3 regions of the Desulfocicer niacini genome follow, and region 3 is predicted to be linked to each of the others. Evidence: predicted binding sites of a transcription regulator. Region 3 holds the regulator's gene; each other region holds the start of a gene.
What was found. Region 3 encodes sigma-54, which starts transcription at its own class of promoters, with help from an activator protein. Its sites were predicted from a motif close to TNTGGCACANTTTCTGCTNT; they were not measured.
Positions count from the first base shown of each region.

Region 1: ACYQ2M_RS03200 (ammonium transporter) is a predicted target of sigma-54. The motif match lies at 3,204-3,223, and genes of this name have one in related genera.
Region 2: glnA (type I glutamate--ammonia ligase) is a predicted target of sigma-54. The motif match lies at 3,204-3,223, and genes of this name have one in related genera.

Region 1 covers NZ_BAAHYK010000004.1:112,688-118,620, reverse strand. The annotation lists gene ACYQ2M_RS03215 (cytochrome c family protein) at 11-361, shown strand; gene ACYQ2M_RS03210 (tetrathionate reductase family octaheme c-type cytochrome) at 581-2,206, shown strand; gene ACYQ2M_RS03205 (cytochrome b/b6 domain-containing protein) at 2,212-2,859, shown strand; gene ACYQ2M_RS03200 (ammonium transporter) at 3,338-4,636, shown strand; gene ACYQ2M_RS03195 (helix-turn-helix domain-containing protein) at 4,746-4,922, shown strand; gene ACYQ2M_RS03190 (enoyl-CoA hydratase/isomerase family protein) at 4,930-5,709, opposite strand.
Region 2 covers NZ_BAAHYK010000034.1:43,342-49,274, forward strand. The annotation lists gene ACYQ2M_RS17430 (diacylglycerol/lipid kinase family protein) at 1-767, shown strand, start outside; gene ACYQ2M_RS17435 (flavodoxin domain-containing protein) at 868-1,311, opposite strand; gene glnA (type I glutamate--ammonia ligase) at 1,763-3,091, opposite strand; gene ACYQ2M_RS17445 (adenylate/guanylate cyclase domain-containing protein) at 3,471-4,811, shown strand; gene ACYQ2M_RS17450 (formylglycine-generating enzyme family protein) at 4,913-5,794, shown strand; gene ACYQ2M_RS17455 (Npt1/Npt2 family nucleotide transporter) at 5,812-5,933, shown strand, end outside.
Region 3 covers NZ_BAAHYK010000022.1:18,179-24,111, forward strand. The annotation lists gene ACYQ2M_RS13175 (LptA/OstA family protein) at 1-325, shown strand, start outside; gene lptB (LPS export ABC transporter ATP-binding protein) at 328-1,050, shown strand; gene rpoN (RNA polymerase factor sigma-54) at 1,052-2,488, shown strand; gene hpf (ribosome hibernation-promoting factor, HPF/YfiA family) at 2,501-3,067, shown strand; gene ACYQ2M_RS13195 (PTS sugar transporter subunit IIA) at 3,097-3,555, shown strand; gene rapZ (RNase adapter RapZ) at 3,673-4,554, shown strand; gene ACYQ2M_RS13205 (PTS sugar transporter subunit IIA) at 4,551-4,970, shown strand; gene tpiA (triose-phosphate isomerase) at 5,061-5,819, shown strand; gene secG (preprotein translocase subunit SecG) at 5,826-5,933, shown strand, end outside.

The sequences.
Region 1 (5,933 bases), on a different contig from region 3:
GGAGAAAAAAATGAATAAGAGAATAATTGTTTCCACGCTGGCATTTGTATTTCTGATGGTTTCCACATTGATCTGTTTTGCCGACGAAGGCCCTGCAGGTAACAAAAGAAAGGGGAAATATACGTACAGAAAGGTATATAAGGCCTGTTCTGAAAGGGGTGAAGTCGATTCCCAGAAACCCCCCATCAGCCCCAGCGACAAAACCATGGCCCAGTGGCAGCGGATTTTTGAGAACAAAGATTTTGCAGACTTCAAGTGCAGTAAGGAGTGGGCCGCATTGAGTGATGAAGATGTCCTTGATATTTATTCCTATCTCTACGGATATGCAGCGGATTCACCCTCTCCGGCAACCTGTAAATAATATTGGCAGGGGCATGGCATCATAAATGACCATGCCCCTGATCTCATGGGAAGGCATGGCGCAAAACGCGCATCGGTATTATTTTCTCTGAATATTGCAATTGTAAATGCAGGGGACTGGATCATGATTTTGGCCACGGTGAAGGGGAAATGACGTTAACCGGTGCATTTCTCATACCGATGTGGCCCCTTTGTGAGTCTCTTCCCTACGGAGGTCTGAATGATAAAGAAAACCGCCTCAATCGTATTGACGCTGTTATTATCGGTTTTTCTGCTGGCAGGCACTTCTTTTAAAGCCCTGTCTGCCACCGGTGAAGGGAACGAGGAGGCTCCTGGCAGAAAGCTGGCCAAACAGGCTGTGAAACGGGAACAAAAATGGATCACCACCGATCACACCATGCATGAGGCCCTGAAGAAACCCTTCACCTCCGGCGATGAAATTACCCGGGCATGCCTCTCCTGTCACACCGAGGCATCCACCCAGTTTCATAAAACCATTCACTGGACCTGGCTTGCCTCCGGCGATAAAAAGGATATGAAATATGGAAAGGCAGGTTATTCTGTTAACAATTTTTGTATTTCCGCCAATAACATGGAAGACAAGGCTTGTCTGAAATGCCATGCCGGGTGGAACGGCATTGAAAATGAAGTCAATTGTCTGAAATGCCATGGCACGGAGAAGTTCAATTACACCGAGGCCTTCACCGATATCAAGGCCTTTTCCGAAGACAATGATCCAGAATCCAGGGAAATCATGGCCGAAATCCAGGCGGACGTCTCAGTTGCTGCCGGCAAGGTGGGTCTTCCGGGCCGTAATAACTGCGGTGAGTGTCATTTCAAAGGCGGCGGCGGCGACGGGGTCAAGCACGGAGATCTGGATACCTCGTTGATGAAACCCAATAAAATGCTGGATGTCCACATGGGCACCGATGGTAAAAATTTCACCTGTACCCGGTGCCACACCACCACCAATCATAACATTGCCGGTCGAATTTATACCAACCCGGCGGTGGAGAGCAGCAAGAGTCTTTTAGAAGATGATCTGGCCCCCAAGATTACCTGTGTTTCCTGCCACAGTGATGCCCCCCATAAAAACGATTCCAAAATGAACGATCACACGGATAAGGTGGCCTGTCAGTCCTGCCATATTCCTGAGTATGCCAGGGTCAATCCCACCAAGATGAGCTGGGACTGGTCAAAGGCCGGACACCTTAAAGAGGGAAAACCCTATGATATCGTGGGAGATCTCGGGAAAGAAACCTATAAATCCATCAAAGGTGAGATGACCTGGGAAAAAAATGTGGTGCCGGAATATTTCTGGTCCAACGGCACCCAGACCAGCACCACGGCAGAGGATGTCATTGATCCTGGCACAGTGGTCAAGGTCAGCCAGCCCATGGGGGATGCCAATGATCCTGATTCCCGCATTTTTCCATTCAAGATCCACCGGGGAAAACAGCCCTATGACAAGGTGCATAAAACCCTTCTGGCACCGCTGCTTTCCGGAGAAAAGGGATACTGGACCACCTTTAACTGGGATGAGGCCCTGACTCTGGGAAATAAAACCCTGAATTTGCCCTTTTCCGGGGAATTTGATTTTGTAGAGACCACCTACGCCTTTCCCATCACCCACATGGTGGCCCCCAAGAGCAAAGCCCTTTCCTGCACCCAGTGCCACAACCGGGAAGAGAGTAGATTATCAAGCCTTACGGGATTTTACATGCCGGGCCGGGATAAATCCACCCCTGTGGATTCACTGGGCTGGTTGATTGTACTGGGTTCCCTGGGCGGTGTGGGACTCCATGGACTGGGCCGATTTTTCACCCGGAAAAACGCAAAGGAGTAACAGCCATGAATGATAAAAAAATCATTAAAATATATCTCTATACCCGATATGAACGTTTCTGGCACTGGCTTCAGGCGTTGATGATCATGACCCTGCTTGTCACCGGGTTTGAAATCCACGGCACCTATTCCCTGCTGGGGTTCCAGCGGGCCGTGAATGTGCATAATTTCATCGGTTTGTCCTGGCTGGTATTGTTTGCCTTTTTTGTCTTCTGGTTGTTCACCACCGGGGAGTGGAAGCAATATGTTCCCACTACTAAAAAACTCTTTGCCGTGATGATGTACTATGCCTTTGGTATCTTCCAGGGAAAATCCCACCCTGTGGAGAAATCCCCCGGGGCTAAGCACAACCCGCTGCAGCGGTTGACCTATCTGGGGCTTTCAGCCCTGTTGTTGCCGGTGCAGATGCTGACGGGTCTTTTCTATTACACCTGGAACTCCTGGGCCGGGATGTTGATTCCCCTGGCGCCGGTGGCCTGGCTGCACACGTTGCTGGCATTCATGCTGGTTTCCTTTCTTCTGGTGCATGTGTACATGACCACCACCGGACATTCTCTGTTCAGTCATATTTCAGGCATGATCACTGGCTGGGAGGAGATTTACGAAACCACCACGGTGGAAGAGTGGGAGCTTCCGGCCCGGCATCGAAAATAGCGTTATTGTATCGGTGGTGATGTCCTGTGGATGTTTTTGCAGGACATCAATATGATTATCTGAAAATGTTCTGAATTTGCTCACAAAATGGGTCACCTGCCACCGTTTGCCCATTTTGTGAGCAAGCCTATCCCTTTTTTCCCTCCGCACTACTTTTGCATGGCATATCCAGGCAATAAAATCCAAAACATTGCCCCTGCCCCAAATTTCTCGGTCCCACCTGATCTGTTAGAACCAAAATGTAATTTTAACTTGCATGAAAACAAAATTGTAGTCGTTTTTTGTAATGTTGGCTCATTGCTATTCTTTTGGAAAAGGTAAATATTTCTTTTAAAATAAATTGTTTATGCACATTTTGTGCGTATGGCATGGATTTTGAGTATTATAAATATCAAATAATTGCTTTTATGAACAATTCAGGTTTAGCCAAATTTTTTAACCGAATGATTAATAGATCATCAGGTGACGGAGGGTTTACATGCTGATTAAAATTACAGGGATAACAGGGTTTATCATTTCATTATTATCGGGTCTGGCATTTGCTGGAGATACCCCAACATTAAACAGTGGAGACACCGCATGGATCATCGTGGCAACGGCCCTGGTGATGATGATGACACCGGCGGGCCTTGCTCTGTTTTACGGCGGGATGTCCCGGTACAAAAATTTGTTAAACACCTACGCCATGACCTTTGTGGCTTACTGCATCGGCAGTCTGATCTGGGTGGGATGGGGATACAGCCTCACCTTCAGCGGGGAGGGTGCCTTTATCGGTAATCTTGATTCTCTTTTTCTAAAGGGAATGACCATCAGTTCCCTCTCCGGTACCATTCCAAGCTTTGTGTTTGTGGTGTTCCAGATGACCTTTGCCTGCATCACCCTTGCCCTGGTGCTGGGCTCGGTGGTGGACCGCATGAAGTTTTCTGCTTGGCTGGTTTTTTCCGTGCTGTGGCTGACCTTTGTATATACACCTGTGGCCCACTGGGTATGGGGGGGCGGCTGGATGGACAAGGTGCTGGGTGCCCTTGATTTTGCAGGCGGCAATGTGGTTCACATCAATGCGGGTGTGGCAGGTCTTGTGCTTTCGCTGATGCTTGGCAAACGAAAGGGATATGGGAAAGATGTCATGTTTCCTTCAAGTATTGCCCTGACAGCACTGGGTGCGGCGTTGCTGTGGTTCGGGTGGTTCGGGTTCAATGCAGGAAGTGCCCTGGCCGCCGACGGTCTTTCGGCATCAGCCTTTTTAGTGACCAACACCTCGGCTGCCGCTGGAGCCATTGCCTGGATGCTCATTGAGTGGAAATTCAGCGGAAAACCCACGGTGCTTGGCATTGCATCGGGGGTTGTGGCAGGACTTGTGGCCATTACCCCGGCGGCAGGGTTTGTGGGGCTGTTTGCCTCCATTATCTTGGGTTCTGTGGCCGGTGTCATCGGTTATTTCAGTGTGTCTGTCCTGAAAAAGAAGGCGGGTTATGATGATTCCCTGGATGCCTTCGGTGTCCATGGGGTATGCGGTGTCTGGGGCGCCCTTGGTACAGGCCTGTTTGCGGATCCCGCCATCACCGGTGACATTGCAGGCCTGTTCCATGGCAATCCCGGTCAGCTGTGGGCACAGTTTCTGTCCGTTATTGCCACCATTGCCTTTTCCGCCATTGCCACCTTTGTGGTGGTGCTTATTACAAAAATGTTAACATCTGGTCTTCGGGTGGACGCTGATCAGGAGAGGGAAGGACTTGACTCCGCCATCCATGGAGAGCGGGGATTTGAATTGATCTGATACAAGAGATCATATTCTTTCAGGTAAATTTTGCAAAACAGGCCGGTCAATTTTTCACGCAATTGACCGGCCTGTTTGAACGTGGATTTAAATAAATATGGAGTAAAATATGGAAGACCGATGGTTGTCAGTGGAAGAAATATGCCTTTATCTCGGGGTAAAGCGGGATAGTATTTATAAATGGATCAGAGAAAAAGGAATGCCCGCTCACAAGATCGGTCGTTTCTGGAAATTTAAGAAAAATCAGGTGGATGAATGGGTAAAAAAGACAACCTATCCAGTGTGATCAGCCCCTATTTTTCTTTCCATTCAGGGCTGCGTTTTTCCAGAAAGGCTTTAATGCCTTCTTCGGCATCTTCCGTGGTGCAAAGCCTGGCAAAGGCTTCGTTCATATAGTCAAAGGATTTATAATAATCCCCATCGGCGGTGGCATAAAATGCTTTTTTTGCATTCTGCAGGGCCACCGGGCTTTTCCGGGCCAGGATGGCCGCCCAGTTTCTTGCCTCTGTTTCCAGATCTTCCGCAGGTACGGTTTTGTTTATCAGGCCCATTTCAAGGGCCGTTTGGGCCGAGATTAGATCCCCGTAAAATAACAGCTCAAGGGCTCTTTTCCGACCGATGGATCGGCTCACCGGAATGATGGGACCGATGCAGTTCAACCCCACATTGATGGCCGTCAGCCCCAGTCGTGTTTTGTCACTTGCGATGGCAAGATCCGCTGCGGCCACAAGCCCGGCACCGTTTGCTGCGGCCACTCCGTGAACCTGGGCTATGACGGGTTTGCTCATTCTACTGATGCTCACCAGGGGGGTTTCCATGCATTCAATCCATTGCCGATATTCCGAAGCGGTTTTGCCAAAAAAATCCCCCACATCAATGCCTGCGCAAAATGCTTTGCCTTCCCCTTTTATCAGAATAACCCGCACTGTCTTTTTCCCGTCCAGATCCAGCAGGGCGTGGTTCAGTTCCGTGGCCAGGGTCGTTGTAAATGTGTTCAGCTGTCCGGGGCGATTAAGGGTTATCTGTCCAACAAAGTCTTCACCGATCTCAACAACAATACTTTCATAGTTCATGGATACTCACCTTTTTGTATGATACGTTTTTGTTATCGTAAAAACAGGTTGATAAAAGGACACTTAAACGAAAATAAAATACATGGCAGTAATCAGCTGCCATAACCAAAATTAAAACTCTCATCATTGCACCACGTTGGACGGAATTTTATATAAAAATCCAGAGCCCAGCCTCGGTGTTTGCGGCGATGGGATGGATGGGTTGGCATCTATTGCGCTTTTTT
Region 2 (5,933 bases), on a different contig from region 3:
TAGCAAGGGTGGGTTCAGAGACCGACAGAATTGTTGTTGTGGGGGGGGATGGCACCGTGAACGAAATTATCAACGGCATTCCCGGAGGATTTACCATTCCCATTGTCCAGATGCCCACGGGGAATGCAAACCTTCTGGCAAAGGACCTTGAGTTGCCTGAAAATGCAACGCAGGTGGCAGATGTTTTGGAAAATGGCAGGACGGTGATGGCAGATGTGGCTCGGATGAACGGCAGTGATTTTATAATGGTTGCCGGTGTCGGGTTTGATGCCAGGGTTACCGAAGAAATGAAAAAAATACGGCAGGGCAGGGTGAGTAATTTAAGCTATGTAATGCCCATACTGCGTGCATTGAGACGCCCTAATCATGCTCTTTTTGATGTGAAAGTCGATGGTGTGAAATGTGGCCGGGGGGCCATGGTGCTTGTGTGTAATGTGCGCAATTTTGGCGGCATCTGTGAAATTGCCTTTGAAGCGGCTGTGGACAGCAGAGAGCTAGATATCGTGGTTTTTCCCGTTATGAACTTTTTTTCATTGCTAAAATATTTTCTTTTTTCAAAGTTTAGCCAGATAACCCGTTTAAAAGGAGTACGTTATCTGAAAGGTAAACACATTGAAGTTGATTCCATAAAACCCATACCCGTTGAGCTTGACGGTGATTTTAATGGGTGGCATTCCAATGTCTCCATTCAGTTGAAGCCTGGCAAAGTGCCTCTGATGGTTCCGTTAAAAATGTGTCATACCCCCAGATGCACTCAGGGGAAATGACTAATCATTTCCCCTGAGTAATTTCCCTGTATTAAACTAATCTAAACAACCCAGAATAACACGAAAATTAGAAGTGAAAATCTAAGGATGCCAAAGAAGATTACTGAAATTTTTCAGTCAAAGCCTTACCATACTGCTGACAGGCCTTGGCACCTTCATCGGTTTCCATCATGCCTTCGGTGAGATTCAAAGGTCCCAGGGTGACGGTGTCCATTTTAAACACATACTGCATGGTATCAAATATCATGGGTGCAGATTCACCGCTGTGGGTGTGGGAACCAAAGGCCCCTGCAACTTTGCCAGTAAGGTTGGCTTTTTCCGCCAAAAAGAGAAATTGCTTCATGCCGGAGGTCATGTCTTTGTGATAGGTGGGGCATCCAAAAATGTATCCATCAAAACCAGCTAATTCTTTTTCATTTTTGATGGCGGAGGTCTTCATCACCGTTGCTTCAAGTCCACCCATGCGAACGCCCTCTGCCAGATAATTAGCCATTTTTTCTGTCACACCGGTTCTGCTCACATAGGCGATTAAAACTTTTTTCATCTTTTGTCCCCCTTAATTGAATTGTTGCAGCCATAAATATCCGCTGTATGAATCCTTATCCTTGAAGAATTCTCTATAATTTTCAGATATGAAAAGCAAAGATTATGCCAATAATTATATTTTATTGTAATATCTTGGAATATTTATGAAAAATATATGGAGTGGAGTTTCGATGTTGGTGAGGAGTGCCACTGAAGGAAAAATGTGTATCATGATTTATAAACAATAGTGTCTCATGAAACAGAAACGGTCCGGCAACTTCATACATGAATTAAACATTGCTCAAACGATTCAAATATTATGCTTATATAATAGTTGTCAATTCGTGTGTATTTGGTTGCCGGACTGTCCTGTGCATCAATGGGAAAGAGCCATTATCTTGAGGTCTTCTGCATGAAGATCAAAACTGCACATGCAGAATAAAAAATAAAAATTTACGAATCATGATAAATTAATAGATGTTAAGATAATGTTTCACTTCCCAGTCTGTCACGGAAATGCGATAGTTGTCCCATTCTTTATCTTTGTTAAAGACGTATTTTTCAAAGATGTGATCCCCAAGGGTGTTTTGGGCAATGGGACTTGCTATGAATTCGTTCAACGCTTCACGCAGACTTGACGGCAGGGCCGCAATGCCCGCCTCTTTCTTTTCTGCGGCGTTCATGGAAAAAATATCACTGTTTGTTGCCGGTGCAGGGGTCAGTTTGTTTTTAATGCCGTCCAGTCCAGAGTTGAGCATCATGGCAAAGGCCAGATAGGGATTACATGCCGGGTCCGGACAGCGAACCTCAACCCTTGTTCCGATACCTCTGGAGGCTGGAATACGCAGCAGTGCACTTCTATTGGAAGTGGACCAGGCGATGTATACCGGTGCTTCGTATCCTGCCACCAGACGTTTATAAGAGTTCACCAAGGGATTGGTGACGGCGCAGAAATCTTTGGCGTTTTTCATGAGACCTGCAATGTACTGGTAGGCCACTTCGCTGAGTTTAAGCGGATCATTCTCATCAGCAAAGGCATTGGTGCCATCCAGGTTGAATAGGGACTGATTGGTGTGCATGCCGGAGCCGTTGATGCCGAAAATAGGTTTGGGCATAAAGGTTGCGTGGAGTCCATGTTTCTTGGCAATGGATTTTACCACCCATTTAAAGGTAAGGGTATTGTCGGCGCAGGTGAGGGCATCGGCATATTTAAAATTGATTTCATGTTGACCTTCAGCCACTTCATGGTGGGACGCTTCGATTTCAAAGCCCATGGTTTCAAGGGTTTCAATGATTTCACGCCGGCAGTTCAGACCCGTATCTTCGGGGTCCAGGCTGAAATAACCTGCATTGTCATCGGTCTTGGTGGTGCTGTTGCCATCGGCATCAAGTTTGAACAGAAAAAATTCGGCTTCCGTACCCACGTTCATGGTGAAACCCATCTCTTTGGCTTCTGCCAGAACCCGTTTCAGGTTCACACGGGGGCAGCCGGCAAAAGGGGTGCCATTGGATTTATATACATCACAGATAATTCTGGCGGCGGCAACACCTGCCTTATTTCTCCAGGGCAATACACAGAAGGTATCGTAATCGGGAACCAGGTACATGTCTGACTCATGGATGCGTGCAAATCCATCAATGGATGAACCGTCAAACATGATTTTTCCATCCAGAGCCTTTTCAATCTGGCTTTTGGGTACGGCAACATTTTTCATGAAACCATTGATATCACAGAACTGCATTCTGAAAAAATTAACGTTTTCTTTTTCAATGATTTTAAGGATATCTTCTTTTGTCATGATATTTCTCCAATTTTAAAGTGTTGTTTTTTAACTCAATGATCAAGTAATACTAAGGGGGTCAGGCTTGATCTTTGCGTATAAAGTTATTTTCAATAATTTATTTTCTAAAAATGCAGATATTGTGCCACACGACTTTATAAATATATAAGTGTTTGTTTTATAATGTATATCTCTTGATTGGGGTTGGAGGGATATATCTAATTGTGATTACAAAATTGAATTTATAAGACTTAAGATCTTTCAAGTTTGTAATTTTTTTTATAAAAAATCAAGGTAAAAACAGATGCGGCAGGACAATGAACATAAAAGTGCACCAGGTGTTCGAAGAATTCTTTTGAGGGGCATTTTTTGGAGAATTTTATTTATTGAGGGAGTGTTGCTTGTTTTTTCACTTCTTTACAGGGCTATGACAGACGACCATGCAGATGCCATGGCTTTGTTCTGGTATGCCCTTCGCATCATTGGGTTTGTGGCTGTAATTATTGCTTTTATGATGACCAGCCTCAGACGATTTCTCACACAAAAAATCATTGTTCCCCTGGAGCAGATTGACCTTGCTAACAGGGCATCACAACAGGTGACAGAGTCCTTTCATCCGGTGCTGCTTCCGACCAATACTCCAAGAGAGATTCAACGGATCGTAAGTTCCCGGGATGATATGTTAAACAAAATACTTGAAGTCTCCCGGGAACGCCTAAATTTAATTCGGTTTATACGCAAAACATTTGGCCAGTACCTTTCAAGCAAAGTGGTGGATCAGATTCTGGAATCTCCAGATGGGCCTAAAATTGGCGGTAGTCGAAAAGCGGTTACTGTTTTGATTTCGGATCTGCGTGGGTTCACCCACCTTTCTGAAAAAAGAGATCCCCATGAAATGGTTCTTTATCTGAATCAATATCTGGAAAAAATGTCTGAAGTGATCATCAAATATGACGGAATCATTGACGAGATCATCGGAGATGCCATTCTGGCTGTTTTTGGGGCACCGGAAAGCCACGACAATGATCCGGAACGTGGTGTGGCCTGTGCCATTGAAATGCAGAATGCTCTTAACCATTTAAATCATGCAATAGGCTTAAAAGGATTTCCTCCCATGGAAATGGGTATTGGTATTAATACCGGGGAAGTTATTGTGGGTAATATCGGATCTGAACTTCGCATGAAATATGGCATTGTGGGTGCCACGGTAAATGAAGCATCCCGTATAGAGTCCAATACAATTGGAGGAGAAATTCTTATCGGGAAGTCAACCTATGATTATGTGAAATCCATAATTACAGCGGCTTCCCCCAGGACAGTGATGATGAAGGGGATGAAAACGCCCCTGGTTTTTTATGGTGTCTCCGCCATTGCCGGTGCATATCATGTGGCCCTTGATGTTGTTGTCGGGCCAGGAAAAGCCATGTCCATAAGGCTTCCCTTTCATTATTGGGTAATTCATGAGAAAAGAATGACAGATACACCTTTGAGCGGCCACACCCTTTCCATCGATGAAACCCACCTGGAGGCCGTTATATTACCGGAACTTCCCCTTTTTACGGATATAAAGCTGCAGTTTCAATTTTGCAGGCAGGTGCATTGCTTCAGTGACTTTTATGCAAAAGTGGTTGAGGTGAAACAAGCTGGCATCCATTTTGTAACCCGCCTTGGCATAACCACCATGACCCAGACAGACAGGGATATGCTCCGAAAATGGCGTTGGGAAATGTTTAAATAAAAGTAATCCATGGATAAACGGGGTCATTTGTCAGTTATTCTGTCAACATCGGAGTATACACCACCCATTGAGATGCCCCACAACCCAAAGGAGTTCATTCTATGAAGATTCATAAAAAAGAACGATATCAGGCAGAGATCTCATTTCCAGAGAAGATCATCCGGCAATGGGTGCCTGTCCTTTGCCATCTGTTTGTTTTTGTATTTATCTTTGCATCCGGCATGGCAGAGGCTCTGGATGCAAGGGTTGTCAATGAGGCGGAAATGGAATTTATCCTGGTAAAACCAGGGTTCTTTATCATGGGAAGTCCTGAGGATGAACCCTTCAGAAGTTCCAATGAACCCCAGCATCAGGTTCATATAAAAAATGCTTTTTACATGCAGACCACGGAAGTAACCCTTAAACAATGGTACCGCATCATGCCAAAGCAGATGTTTTCGCGGCGGAGAGGTCCAGATAATTTACCGATGACCCGGGTGTCCCACCATGACTGCAAGCGTTTCATCGGAAAATTGAATCGTCAGGGCAAGGGTACCTATCGGCTGCCCACGGAAGAAGAGTGGGAATATGTCTGCCGGGCCGGCACCACCACGGCTTACAGTTTTGGAGATACCATTGACTGTACCCAGGCCATGTTCGCCAATAATAGCCTTAAGTGTTCCGACTGCATTGAGGTTTCCAAATCCCGGGGGTTAAAGTTGGATCTGCCCGCACCGGTGAAGAGCTACCCCCCTAACCCCTGGGGTTTTTATGATATGCACGGCAATGTTTGGGAGTGGGTGGCAGATGCATATCATGGATATCTGGCCCTGGATGATGGGGTACAGCCCGGCCGGGAAATTGCCTGGGACACCCGGATCAAAAGGGGGGGCAGCTGGTTTATGCATGGTCATTATTGCCGGAGCGCCAACAGAGCCTGGGCCCATCCCGGTGGAAAGTTTAAGACCACAGGTTTCAGGGTGGTTCTTGAGGTTGAGAAATGACAGGAAAATTGCTCAATATGCTCAAAGTTTATGAAGATGAAATTGTTCTTCTGCTTTGGACTGTGACGCTTCTATTTATCATCCGAAGTGCTGGAACCCTGTTGAATAATTTTGCCGAAACAGCCTTCCTAAAGCGCTA
Region 3 (5,933 bases):
AAAAGACCGGAAAACCACCGACACCACCGCACCGGGTGCTGACAATATCAAGCAGCTCATTGCCTCGGGAAATGTCCAGATGGTCCAGAATGATGGAAAAGCAACGGCGGACAAAGCCGTTTACACTCCCGAGGAGCAAACCATCATTTTAACCGGCAACGCACCCACGGTGATATCTGCCGGCAGCCGTGTAACAGGTAAAAAAATAACCCTGTACCAGGACACCCGCCGGGTGGTGGTGGAAAGTGAGGGCACAAATCGAGTGGAAGCATTCTTTAATTCCGCTGATGCAGACTCAACCTCCAAGGGACCGGGAAAAAAATAAACATGCCCGAGCTGACATTAAATCACCTGGTGAAAATTTATAAGGGAAGAACCGTTGTTAAAGATGTCAACATATGCGTGAAGCACGGTGAGGTAACAGGGCTGCTGGGTCCCAACGGAGCCGGAAAAACCACCACATTTTACATGGCAGTGGGCCTGATTAAACCGGATGAAGGCAAGGTTTTCCTTGACCGGGAAGAAATTACAGACTATCCAATGTATATGAGGGCAAGAAACGGAATCGGGTATCTTCCCCAGGAACCGTCCATATTTCGAAAACTCACCGTTAAACAAAACATTACTGCGGTACTGGAGGTCCTGCCCGATCCCCCGATAAATATTACCGGAAAGGCAGAGGGCCTAATGAAGGAGCTGGGAATTTTAAATCTGGCTGAACAGAAGGCAAGTGTACTGTCCGGTGGAGAACGTAGAAGGCTTGAAATCGCAAGGGTACTGTCCACAGACCCACTTTTTATCCTTCTGGACGAACCATTTGCCGGCATTGACCCCTTGGCTGTGGCCGACATTCAGCAGATCATTGTGCAGTTGACAAAAAAAGGCATCGGCATTTTGATTTCCGACCACAATGTGCGGGAAACTTTGTGTGTCTGCAACACCGCTTATATCATGAATGAGGGAAGTGTGATTGAATCAGGTTCCCCTGAAAAAATCACCTCAAGCAAGTTAGCACGTAAAATCTATCTGGGAGATGACTTTAAACTGTGATATGGCACTTGGACTCCAACAAAATCTAACTTTGACGCAGCAGCTGGTGATGACCCCCCAGTTGCAGCAGGCCATTAAACTGCTTCAACTGTCCCGCCTGGAACTTGCGGGCATGATACAGCAGGAAATGGAAGAAAACCCGGCCCTTGAGGAAGTGGTGGCAGAACTGCCCGAAGAGACCGAACGGACGGACAAGGAAGAAGCGTCCCCGGCCCAGGAAGAACCCATGAAAGAGGTCACCATTGATGAAAAGGTCCGCGATGACATTGACTGGGAAAGTTATATCAATGAATATAACTCCACCGGTCGCGTTCACACGGAAAGAGATCATCAAGAGGCCCCCAACTACGAGGCATTCACCAGCCAGAAAACAACCCTGGAGGCACATCTGCAATGGCAGCTTCTCATGAATGGCCCGACCCCCATGGAAGAGCAGATCGGCAGCCTGATCATTGGCAACCTTAACATTGACGGCTATCTTTGTGCTCCCCTTGAAGAAATTGCCCAGACAGGTAATTTTGAAATGGAAGCCGTTGAAACCCTTCTTAAAACCATGCAAACCTTTGATCCTCCCGGCGTGTGCGCCCGGGATCTCAAAGAAGCCCTGCTCATCCAGGTCAAACGACTGGGAATCACCAACCCCATCCTTGAACGGATTATTTCAGAGCACATCAAGAACCTTGAAAATAAAAACTACAAGAAAATTGCCAATGCCCTGAACATCTCCATTGACAATGTCATCTCCTGCGTCAATGTTATTAAATACCTGGAACCCAAGCCCGGCCGGGAATTCTCCTCGGAGGAGCCCCATTATATACTGCCGGACATTTATGTGTACAAGGACGGAGATGATTACAAGATCGTCATGAACGATGACGGACTTCCCAAGCTTAAAATCAACCGCTATTACAAGGATTCCATCTCCAACGGCACAGAAATACCCAAGGATGCCAAGGCCTATCTCCATGAAAAAATGCAGGCGGCATCTTGGCTGATAAAAAGCATCCACCAACGCCAGAAAACCATCTATGCCGTGATGGAAAGCATTATCAAGTTCCAAAGGGATTTCTTTGACAAGGGGGTTTCTTATCTTAAACCCATGATCTTAAAAGATGTTGCCGAAGACATTGAAATGCACGAATCCACCATCAGCCGTGTAACCACCAACAAGTATGCCTACACCCCCCAGGGGATGTTTGAACTGAAATATTTTTTTAACAGCTCCATCAAACGCACCAACGGTGCGGCCATGGCCTCTGAAAGTGTCAAGGAAAAAATCAGAGACCTTGTGGCGGCGGAAGATCCACAGCACCCGTTGAGCGATAAAAAACTGGCAGAATTACTGGAAAAGGACAACATTGAAATTGCCAGAAGAACCGTGGCAAAATACAGGGAAATGCTTTGCATTCTTCCATCCAGCAAACGAAAACAATTTTAGGGAGGTAACACTATGCAGACAGCCGTAACTTTCAAACGAATTGATCCTTCCGATGCTTTAAAGTCCTATGTTCAGAAAAAGATGGATCGCTTTGACAAGATGCTGGAAAGCCCCGCAGAGGCAAATGTGGTCCTTTCCGTTGAAAAAATCAGACATATTGCTGAAATAACCCTGATCTGTGATCGTATGAAACTCCATGCCAGAGAATCATCTGAAAATATGTATTCTTCCATTGATACCCTAGTGGATAAACTGCGGGGACAGATCAAAAAGAGCAAAGAAAAAAGCAGACAGCACATGTCCGGCAACAAACAAAGTATTAAAGATGAAGAAATTGCCTTTCTCAGTCCGGCTATACCAGATACTGAAGCTGCCACTCCTTCACCGGAAGTTGTTTCAGGGCCGGAGGTGGTGGTGGAATCCATCAATGTAAAACCCATGGATGTGGATGATGCAGTGGTCCAGTTCACGGCGGGAGATGATAATTTCTTTGTGTTCAGCAATGCCCGGACAGAACGCGTAAATGTAATTTATCGACGCAATGATGGAAACCTGGGACTAATACAGCCCCGCAACTAATTGTTTATATACTTCAGGTGTAACTTTACATGAAAATATCAGAGATTCTTCACAGATCAGCCATTATTGCCGATCTGAAATCAAATGACAAAAAAGGCGTACTGGAGGAACTCGCAGCTGCAGTATCCGACATGGCACATACCGACAGTCATAGTATATTAAAGGTATTGCTGGAGAGGGAGCAGCTTGGCAGTACGGGAATCGGGGGAGGGATCGGCATTCCCCACGGAAAACTCAAAGCCATTGATTCCATAGTGGTGGGATTTGGACTCAGTCGTGGCGGTGTGGATTTTGACTCCCTGGACAACAAACCGGTTCACATTTTTTTTCTACTGATTACACCGGAGAATTCCACCGGCAGCCACCTGAAAGTACTGGCACAGATTTCCCGTCTACTGAAACAAAGTGATTTCAAGGATTGTTTAATGAAATCCCAGTCCGTGGATGACATTGTTGATGTCATCCATGGTGTGGATGACGAATTCTGACAACATTGTACGATAAAAGCCGGGCAGAAGTCTTCAAACCATATCTTTTGCCCGGCCAGATCTTCATCACAGACATCACGCGGGTAAACCACCGACCCCCATTCCGGGAGAAAAGGCGTGAAAAACATAAAAATATACATTATCACCGGCCTTTCCGGCTCAGGTAAAAGCACCGTCATGGCAGCACTGGAGGATGCAGGATTTTACTGCGTTGATAACATGCCCATGGCGCTTTTGCCTAAATTTCTGGAACTGCCCGTCCAGAAAGCTTCGGCACTCAACGGATTGGCCTTTGTCATGGACATGCGGGCCAACAATTTTCTTACCCACTACACAGGTATCATGGAAGAACTTCGTGAAAGCGGATTTCATCCGGAAACCATCTTCCTGGAGACCGATGAAGACGTGCTGGTGACTCGATACAGCCAGACCCGTCGTCACCATCCGCTGGATCATGACAAAAGCCTCATCACCAGCATCCGCTCAGAAAAAGAAAAGATGCTCACCATCAGAAGTACCGCCGACCGCATCATTGACACCACAAGCCTGAATGTTCATCAGCTCAAGGCCAAAATCACACAGATGGCCCAGGAAGGCAATTCCATAAAATCCAGGATCAAAATCCATATCCTTTCCTTTGGCTTTAAATATGGGCTACCCAGGGAAGCGGACACGATTTTTGATATGCGGTTTTTGAAAAACCCCTATTTCGATCCGGATTTGAAACATCTTGACGGTGAATCTAAAGAGGTGAGAGCCTTTATACTGACCACGAAAGAAGCCGCACAATTTCTTTCTAAAACCATCTCCCTTCTGGATTTTCTGATTCCACTATATCAAAAAGAGGGCAAGGCCTACCTGACCATTGCCATTGGGTGCACAGGGGGACGACACAGAAGCGTCGCCATTGCCAGAAAACTCTTTGAGCATTTGCACCAGAAAGATAATACAGTTAATATTACACACAGAGACATTAACAGGGATATAACAAACATATGACAGGCCTTCTTGTGGTTACCCATGCCGGATTGGGAAAAGCCCTTATTGAGACAGTGGAATTTATCATGGGTACCAAATATGATAATCTCATGTCCATCTCCATTGACATCAAGGAAAATCCGGACCTGCTGCTGAAAAAAATAAAAAAGGGCATTAAAAAAGTGAGAGATGACCAGGGCGTCATTATTTTCACAGACATGTTCGGCGGAACCCCTTCCAATCTGAGCTATTCCTTTCTGGAAGAGGGAAAAGTTGAGGTGATGACAGGTGTCAACCTGCCCATCCTGCTGAAGGCCGTGGATATCCGAGGTGAGAAGCCCTTGATAGAAACCACTGAAATTATTTTACAATACGGTAAAAGAAGTATTTCCCAGGCCACGGGCATCCTCAAAGGTGATCAAACTAGGCGGGAATAAAAACATATTCCATAATAACTCCGTGGATTTCACAGAATTTTTTAAAAAACCAGATGAACATGCGTGACAAAGAACAAAGGAACCATTTACATGAGCAGAAAACCATTGATCGCTGGAAACTGGAAAATGTTTAAAACCGGACCAGAGGCTGTGGCCAGTGCAGACCAACTGGCACAGCTGGCCGGGGATGTAAAAGATATTGATATCATGATCGCCCCCACCTTCCTTTCCCTGCCCCTGGTGAGTCAGTGCCTTGCAGGCAGCCCTGTTAAAACAGGCGCCCAGAACCTGTTTTATGAAAAACAAGGTGCCTTCACAGGTGAGGTCTCCGCAGATATGATCAAAGCTGCCGGTGCTGACTATGTCATCATCGGCCACTCGGAACGTCGACAATACTTCCATGAAACCGATGAGCACATTTCAATGAAGACAAAAGCCGCCTTACAGGCCGGTCTGATTCCCATTTTATGCATCGGAGAAAGCGATGCTGAAAAAAAAGCGGAAAAGACATTTTCTGTGCTTGACAAACAGATTCGAAATGGGTTAAAAGGGTTTCGTTCTTCCGATGAGGTGAACGCCCTTGTCATTGCCTACGAGCCCGTATGGGCCATTGGAACCGGCAATGTAGCAACGCCGGACGAGGTTGAAAGCACCCATTGTTATGTACGCTCTTTGATAACGGATATTTTTGGAAAAACGCTTGCAAATGCAACCAGGATACTATATGGTGGTTCGGTCAAGCCAGACAACGTCTCAACCCTTATGTCCAGGGAAAATATAGACGGAGCACTGGTGGGCGGAGCAAGTCTTGATGCAGATACTTTCATTAAAATAATTAAATATGATTGATAACTTATGACAACTGTAATTCTCTCAATTCATGTAATTGCCAGTGTTCTTTTGGTTCTCATTGTTCTACTCCAGACAGGAAAAGGCGCCGATATGGGGGCCTCCTTTGGCGGT